2 regions of the Phyllobacterium sp. 22552 genome follow, and region 2 is predicted to be linked to the other one. Evidence: riboswitches for the same ligand, from Rfam matches in the RefSeq annotation. Region 2 holds a riboswitch; the other holds the start of a gene.
What was found. A riboswitch is a leader RNA that binds a small molecule or an ion and turns the genes downstream of it on or off. The one in region 2 is predicted to bind thiamine pyrophosphate.
Positions count from the first base shown of each region.

Region 1: another riboswitch for thiamine pyrophosphate. It lies ahead of thiC (phosphomethylpyrimidine synthase ThiC); the one in region 2 lies ahead of thiE (thiamine phosphate synthase).

Region 1 covers NZ_JBQENG010000001.1:499,245-503,323, reverse strand. The annotation lists gene thiO (glycine oxidase ThiO) at 1-837, opposite strand, end outside; gene thiC (phosphomethylpyrimidine synthase ThiC) at 839-2,656, opposite strand; TPP riboswitch at 2,759-2,879, opposite strand; gene ACTJI9_RS02525 (NAD(P)H-dependent oxidoreductase) at 2,925-3,494, opposite strand; gene rpsU (30S ribosomal protein S21) at 3,676-3,954, opposite strand.
Region 2 covers NZ_JBQENG010000003.1:109,299-113,377, forward strand. The annotation lists gene ACTJI9_RS07705 (ABC transporter ATP-binding protein) at 1-668, shown strand, start outside; gene ACTJI9_RS07710 (TadE/TadG family type IV pilus assembly protein) at 817-1,842, shown strand; TPP riboswitch at 1,893-1,996, shown strand; gene thiE (thiamine phosphate synthase) at 2,061-2,726, shown strand; gene thiD (bifunctional hydroxymethylpyrimidine kinase/phosphomethylpyrimidine kinase) at 2,723-3,523, shown strand; gene ACTJI9_RS07725 (transglycosylase SLT domain-containing protein) at 3,546-4,079, opposite strand, start outside.

The sequences.
Region 1 (4,079 bases), on a different contig from region 2:
ATTATTTGGGTAGGCTGGGCGAACGCCTGTTCCGGTTTCGATAATTTCGGCTTCACCAAATGCCGGGTGAACACTGTAGGCAGCGTTCAACAATTCCATCATTGAGCGCGCCGTTACCGGTCCATTTGCATCGCTCTCAATCATTGTCGCGCCCACCATGAAAGTGTGGTCCGGTCGGGGCACAATATAAAGCGGGAACCGCGGGTGAATAAGCCGTATGGGTCGTGACAGTGATATGTCTTTGCTGCGCAAGATGAGCATTTCGCCACGCACGCCCCGCAAATCAATATCTGGAGACGCGATTCCAGTACAATCGATAACCCATTCAAAGCTGGAAATTTCAGCGGCGCTCATCTCAGTTTCGCAGCGGGCGCCTAACCCAACGAGTTTTGCCTTTAATTCCGTTAGAACCTGACGTGGCGCCAGATGCGCCTCACTTTCAAAGAACAATCCCTTGCGGAAAGCCGCCTCGCCAAGATCGGGTTCCAAGAGCGAAATTGCTTCCTCACCAATGCGCACAAAGCCCGACGTCCGCGCGCCAAAGCGCTCCAGTTCTTTTACATCCCGCGGTGTGGCCACCACCAGCGTTCCCTTGCGACTCACGGATCCGGGAATTACAGACTCCCACCAATTGGCCGCGTTCATTCCAAGATCAATGACAGCCTGTTCAGCGCTTTCGCGCTCACACCAAGGTGCGAGCATGCCACCGGCATACCAGGAGGCCGCAGAATTTTCGCCGCCAAAGGGGTCTAGTATCGTCACTTCGGCTCCACGTGCTCGAAGCTCATAAGCAACTGTGAGGCCGGCAACGCCGGCCCCTTTCACCAGAATATTCACCTCATTCCCCGGCATTGAGCGGCATATAGAGCTCGCCGCCTGTGCGGAATTTCTCCGCCATCGCTGCCATGCCTTCTTTTTGAGCCTCCGCACGAATGTCGTGTGAAATGCGCATTGAGCAAAACTTCGGCCCGCACATTGAGCAAAAATGCGCAACCTTATGCGCTTCTTTCGGCAAGGTCTCATCGTGGTAGAGTCTCGCCGTCTCAGGATCCAGAGAGAGATTAAACTGGTCCTCCCAGCGAAACTCAAAGCGCGCACGGGATAGAGCATCATCTCGAAGCTTCGCCGCCGGATGCCCCTTGGCCAAATCCGCCGCATGTGCAGCAATCTTGTAGGTAATAACGCCGACCTTTACGTCGTCTCGATTGGGCAATCCCAGATGTTCTTTAGGCGTAACATAACAAAGCATCGCCGTGCCAAACCAGCCGATCATTGCAGCACCGATGCCAGAGGTAATATGATCGTAGCCGGGAGCAATGTCTGTCGTCAGCGGTCCAAGCGTGTAGAATGGTGCCTCTCCGCAAACAGCAAGCTGCTTGTCCATATTCTCTTTGATCTTGTGCATCGGCACATGACCGGGACCTTCGATCATAACCTGGCAATCTCTGGCCCAAGCGATCTGAGTCAGTTCACCCAATGTTTCAAGCTCAGCAAACTGCGCCGCGTCGTTTGCATCGGCTATTGAACCGGGACGCAATCCGTCACCGAGTGAAAAACTGACATCATAAGCACGGCAAATATCGCAGATTTCCTCGAAATGCTCATAAAGAAAGCTTTCCCGGTGATGATGCAGGCACCACTTTGCCATGATTGAACCGCCTCGCGAGACGATGCCCGTGAGACGATTAACCGTCAGTGGAATATAATGCAGTCGGACACCGGCATGAATAGTAAAGTAGTCGACGCCCTGCTCTGCCTGTTCGATCAGCGTATCTCTGTAAACTTCCCAAGTCAGATCTTCAGCGATACCGCCAACCTTCTCCAGCGCCTGATATAGCGGAACAGTTCCGATGGGAACCGGCGAATTACGGATAATCCACTCGCGAATATTGTGGATGTTGCGCCCGGTCGACAAGTCCATCACCGTATCGCCACCCCAGCGGATAGCCCAAACCATCTTTTCGACTTCCTCCTCCATCGACGATGTGACGGCGGAATTACCGATATTGGCATTGATCTTCACGAGGAAATTCCGACCTATGATCATAGGCTCAAGCTCAGGATGATTGATATTGGCAGGTATGATGGCCCGCCCCCTGGCGATTTCCTCCCGTACGAATTCCGGTGTCACATGATCCGGTAACGATGCACCGAATGACTCGCCATCCCGAACCTGGTTCCGTGCGGCTTCCCGACCGAGGTTCTCCCTTATGGCGACATATTCCATTTCAGGCGTAATAATTCCCGCACGGGCATAAGCAAGCTGCGTTATCGCTTTTCCGTCGTAAGCGCGGCGTGGCTGATATTGAACAGGAAATTCTCTTGTAAGCCGCTCGCCCGTGGCGAAGCCATTGTCAGCTGACTGGATTATTCGCCCCTTATAGGAATAGCTATCGGCCTGTTGACCGATTTTCCATGCCTCACGAACACGTGCGATCCCTTTATTGATATCGATACTTGCAGTTGCGTCAGTGTAGGGACCGGATGAATCGTAAACCGCAAGGTTTGGCTCACCAGCGGTGGGATGAACCGCAATTTCGCGCAAGGGAACGCGAATATCAGCATGTATCTGCCCTGGTTTATAAATCTTGATTGACGCGGGAAGCGGCCCGGTTGAAACTTTCGGGGCCTCGGTAATTTTTGTTACAGCAGTCATCGTCAGGTTCCTTTGCGTTATTGCAGGAAACCCAGTTCTGAGCCGGAAGGATGAAAGAAGCCTCGCGAATCCAATCATGGATTCAGTGCGAATGCACTATGCGCGATAACCTTTGCACCGTCCCTACGCCAGTGTGAACTGGATCAGGTTCAACGGGTCACTGCGCTTGGCTATGCCTGAAGCAGTATCTCAGCCCCTTGTCGGGACTCCCCTGGTGAATGGCCTAAAGTGAACCGCCTGACGTATTGCTGTCAAGCGCTTCATAAAATTACGAAGCGCGAAGCGGTTTCAGAGCGCCTGCCCATTTTGCAAGTTCAGTCAAAACCGTGCTGGCGCTGGTAGTTATCAGTTCATTTGGCGTGAACACGCCATCATCGTTGATAAACTGCTGGTACGAAGGAATGGGAACGCTTTCTGCAAGCGAAACCATACGGAGTGCCGAGATCAACCCTTTGACCGATTCGGTAGCACGCAAACCACCGGAAACACCGCCATAACTTACAAAGCTTACAGGTTTGTAGTTCCACTCATTCCATAAATAGACCAAGGCATTGATGAGCGAAGGTGGCGCGTTGTAGTCATATTCAGGCATGACAAAGATGTAAGCGTCGGCCGGCTCAATCGCCTCACTCCACTTCTTTGTATGCGGATGTTCGTATTTTTTCATGCGGGGATGATTCGGTTCGTCATAGACCGGCAACTTGAAATCAGCCAAATCGATAAGCACAGGGTCGAACTTGCCATCCTGCTTGGCGAATTCGTTGAACCACTTTGCTACAGCAGGACCACCACGCCCGGGCCGCGTGCTTGCGATTATAATATTGAGCCTGAGTGCCATAGTATCATATCTCCATAACTGCGATAATCGATAAGTAAAGACATTGACCCATCGCACAAGAAGGCACTTTTTTGAAACTGCCCGGAATGTCTGCGTAGTCCCACAAAAAACGAAACCCGCTATAGCGATTTGGCCATGCGGGTTTGTCGTCACAATGAAGGGCGTTAAAGCCCGTCAGATATTAGCGATTATTATTATAGTCGTTACCTGCTGGCGCGCCAGGGCGTGCAACACGTTCTTTTTTCTTTGGTCCAGGCAACAAGCCTTCGCGTTGAGCCTGCTTGCGGGCAGCCTTGCGGGCGCGGCTAACGGCTTCTGCTTTTTCGCGAACACGACGTTCAGAAGGCTTTTCGAAAGCCTGACGGGCCTTCATTTCGCGAAATAGACCTTCGCGCTGCATCTTTTTCTTCAAGACCCGTAGGGCTTGTTCAACATTGTTATCACGGACGAGAACTTGCAATCGTTTTCCTTACCCATGCTTGCCTCGTCTTGCAGTACCAAAACTGGCCACAATCAGACAAGCGTTTGAAGAATTGCCACAACGGCAATCCGGAGAAGCGCGGACTTTATTCATTCCCGCGCCAA
Region 2 (4,079 bases):
AGTCTTTTGGTCTGGTGGGCGAGAGCGGCTCGGGAAAGTCAACCTTGCTGCGAGCCGTCGCGGGACTTGCACCTGTTACCGGCGGCGCGATCACAGTCAATGGCAAGACCCTTGGCTCGTCCCGGACAAAGGCATTTTACCGTGAAGTGCAAATGGTGTTTCAGGACCCCTATGGTTCGCTGCATCCGCGCCAGACCGTGGATCGGCTGTTGCTGGAACCATTGGTCGTGCATGGCTTTGCCGATATCGAAAAACGTATCCTGCGCGCGCTTGATGAAGTGGGGCTTGGTTCAAGCTTTCGCTTTCGCTATTCGCATCAGCTTTCCGGCGGTCAACGCCAGCGGGTCGCCATTGCCCGTGCATTGATCCTGGAGCCTTCAATCCTGCTTCTTGATGAACCGACATCAGCCCTTGATGCTTCGGTACAAGCGGAAGTTCTCAACCTGCTGGAGCAGATAAGGCGGGATAGAAAGCTGACCTTCCTGATGGTCAGCCACGATCTGGCGGTGGTCACCCATATGTGCGACCGGCTGATGGTGATGCAGAATGGCGCAGAGGTGGAGCGCCTGTCGGCGACAGACCTTGCCCGCCACGCAGTCAAGGAAGATTACACGCGCAATCTTCTTTTGGCGAGCGAGGGTTTTGTCCGGCCGGAAGCATCCATATAGAGCTGTAAGGTTCACCGGATTTTTACCATTGCTGAACATTCAGGCGCTCTTTACTGCTTGAATGCAGAATGGTGAAAATCTGAATGAATTTCATAAGCCGTCATTCACATGGCTGAATCAATGGTCTGCCCAGCGACTGGAGTGGGCCATGAAAAAAATAAGAAACTTTCTGAAAGACCGTAGTGGCGCGACAGCCGTCACATTTGCATTGTTGCTCGTACCTATGGTGGGAATGACCGGGCTTGCCGTGGATTATACCCGCGCAAGCAGCGATCGTTCGCAACTGCAAAACGCAGCGGACGCAGCCGTGCTGTCGGGTGCAGAGATCTATGATGGCAAGGACCTCAAGCCGGTAAATGCGCGCATTCTTGAAAGTTTACGCGCGAATGTTGCGGATTACGACGCACGCGGAATCATCAAGAATGTCACTGCAATTGAAAGCATTCCACCGCAGATCGTTCTTACACTGTCGACGTCGATGGGTACGACATTTATGAAGGTACTGAACCAAGACACAATAAACGTAGCAGTGAAAGCGGTAGCTTCGAGCGCAATTTCACCCACTGAGGCGACCTTCAACATAACGAAAGTCAAGGGAATCTATTATAAAAAGATATCCATGATCGCCGTTAGGAAAGATGGAACGGAACACGAGGTTGCCTCAATCGAATATACAAATCCCCAGCAAGTGGACGGGCAAGGTACTTCTAAGCCTGAGGTAAACAAAGCGCAGACGTTTGCATTGGGCGAAGTGAGTGAACTCTACTTCACTATGATTGTGAAAAAGGAAGGTTGTCCCATTGGTTATGTTAACCCAAAAAATCGCGATGGGTCGTTGCAGAAGAAATGTGTCGCGACAACCAATTCGCGCGAACAGCTAACGAACATCCCTGAAAATCTCACTTTCAGTGACTATAGTAAGCGGCTGAATAGTGCCCATGCTTTCTTGGTTAAAAGCAACAGAAGATATGATGCGTGGCGATTGGCGTTGAACGGCGCAACCACGACTACGGCGGAAGAAAAAGATGCTTTTGTCATGGACGATCTCATGAACTGCAAGGGCGAGAAGGAGCATCATGGCTGGGAAGACGGGGGCGGCACCGATCCCGATTTTGAATACGACCTGACCACAGGCTGCACGTATGACTTCTCTAAAGTTATGTTGACCCAATAACCCGAACCACACCTGCGCATTGACTTCCACGATGCGCCATCTCATCATGAGTTCATTCCGAGGGGGGCATCGTACGATGCTGAGATGGCGCTGAGCCAAGACCCTTGAACCTGATCCGGATCATGCCGGCGTAGGAACGGGAATTGAGCAATTATCGCGCTGGTTCGTCTTTCTTCGCACATATCCGGGTCTCCAGTTTTGAAAGTGGAGTCCGTGACGTGACAAAAGTAGATTACCGCCTGAATGCCATTGTCGATTTTGATGCTATTGGCCCTGACAAGGATTTGGGGGCGCTGGCTCTGGCTGCGGCGCGTGGCGGTGCAACAATTATCCAGTATCGTGACAAAAACTCCGCAACGCGTGACATGATTGATCGTGCACGGCAGATACACGCCGCGATCAAGGCGACAGGCGTGCCGCTGCTCGTCAATGACCGGATTGATGTTGCGCTTGCCGCAGGCGTGGAAGGTGTCCATGTGGGGCGCGAAGACATGGCGGTTGCCGATGTCCGACATCTCCTCGGGCCAAATGCGATTATCGGACTGACCGTCAAGAATGAACCGGACGCGCAAGCAGCGATTGATGGCGATATTGACTATGCCTGTATTGGCGGCCTGTTTGAAACACCCACCAAGGAAAATCTGCAACCGATCGGCTTTGACGGGTTCAAGCGCCTGGCTGCCATCATACGCAAGGCAAAACCGCATTTGCCCATAGGCGCTATCGCCGGTATTGGGCTGGAGCGCACGCCGCTTGCCATTGAAGCGGGTGCCGATGGAGTAGCGGTCATTTCTGCGATCTTCCGTCAGGACGATCCGCAAGGAGCGGCGCAAGCTTTGCGGTCGGCGGTGGATGAGGCATTGCAGGTAAGAGAGCCAGCATGACCGCAATAGCGCTGACTATTGCCGGGTCTGACAGCGGCGGCGGGGCAGGAATCCAGGCCGATTTGAAAACCTTCTCGGCGCTCGGTGTTTATGGCGCGAGTGTGCTCACCGCGATCACTGCGCAGAACACCCATGGTGTTACGGCCATTGAGAATCTTTCGCCCGATATCATCCGGGCTCAGATGGACGCGGTTCTTTCCGACCTTGAGGTGAATGCAATCAAGATCGGCATGGTATCGACAGTATCAACCATAGAGACAATTGCGCAGGGGCTTGATCGCTGGCAGCGCAAAGCGGTGTTCGATCCTGTCATGGTTGCAACTGCGGGCGACCCTTTGCTGGAGCCAGCGGCAATCGACGCTCTGCGCCAGCTTCTCTTGCCGCGCGCGCTGCTGCTGACTCCCAATTTGCCGGAGGCGGCCTTGCTAACAAATATGCCGATTGCCGAAGATGAAGCCCAGATGGTGCGGCAAGCGAAAAAGCTGCTCGAACTCGGTCCCTCAGCCGTACTTATAAAGGGCGGACATGCCAAGGGGGATATGAGCACCGATATTCTGCTTGATGGGTCCGGAATGGAGCGATTTTCGACGCCGCGTATCAAGACAGTCAATGATCATGGTACTGGATGCACACTAGCGTCTGCCATTGCCGCTGGCCTGGCAAAAGGAATGGCTCTGCATGGTGCCGTTAGTGAAGCCAAGGACTATCTGACGGCTGCCATGGCGGCTGGCGAAATGCTCAAAGTCGGCAGCGGGCGTGGGCCGGTTCACCACTTCCATCGCTGGTGGGCGGCCTAGCAGCACCGGTGCAGTTTTGATTTCAGAGTGGAGCGGCGGTGCTGGCTGGTGTCGCGTTGCTCAAGCCTGTGGTTGCTCCACTGGTGGAGGCTGCCGAAGCAATGTCAGGCCGTTGCATCGGCAACGGGATCGCTGCCGGAAACGCCACAGCGGGTTCTTCTGAATAAGCGAGTTGCGCCGGCATGGCAGCCGGTGTTTCGGCGGGAGCCATCGCCGTCATCGTCGCGGGTGCAACAGGCGTGCTTGACGGTTTCAGGCCGGTCTCTTCCAGAAGGCCCTTTTTCTTGGCCTGATAATAATAGCCGCGAGCGTAAAGCCGCACGGCCTGATCAGGATTGTTATCGGCAACCTTGTAGGCGCCAGCAAGATACTTCACGCCAAATTTGAGATTTGTTTCTGCATCCAGCAAATCTTGCGCGGAGCCGGTGTGACCCATGCCGCGTGCTGTCGCGGGCAACATCTGCATCAGACCCCAATAGGGACCGTTGCGAGCCTGTGGATTACCGCGGCTTTCCCGATGCACAATGCGGCGAACCAGCGATTCAGGCACTTCGTA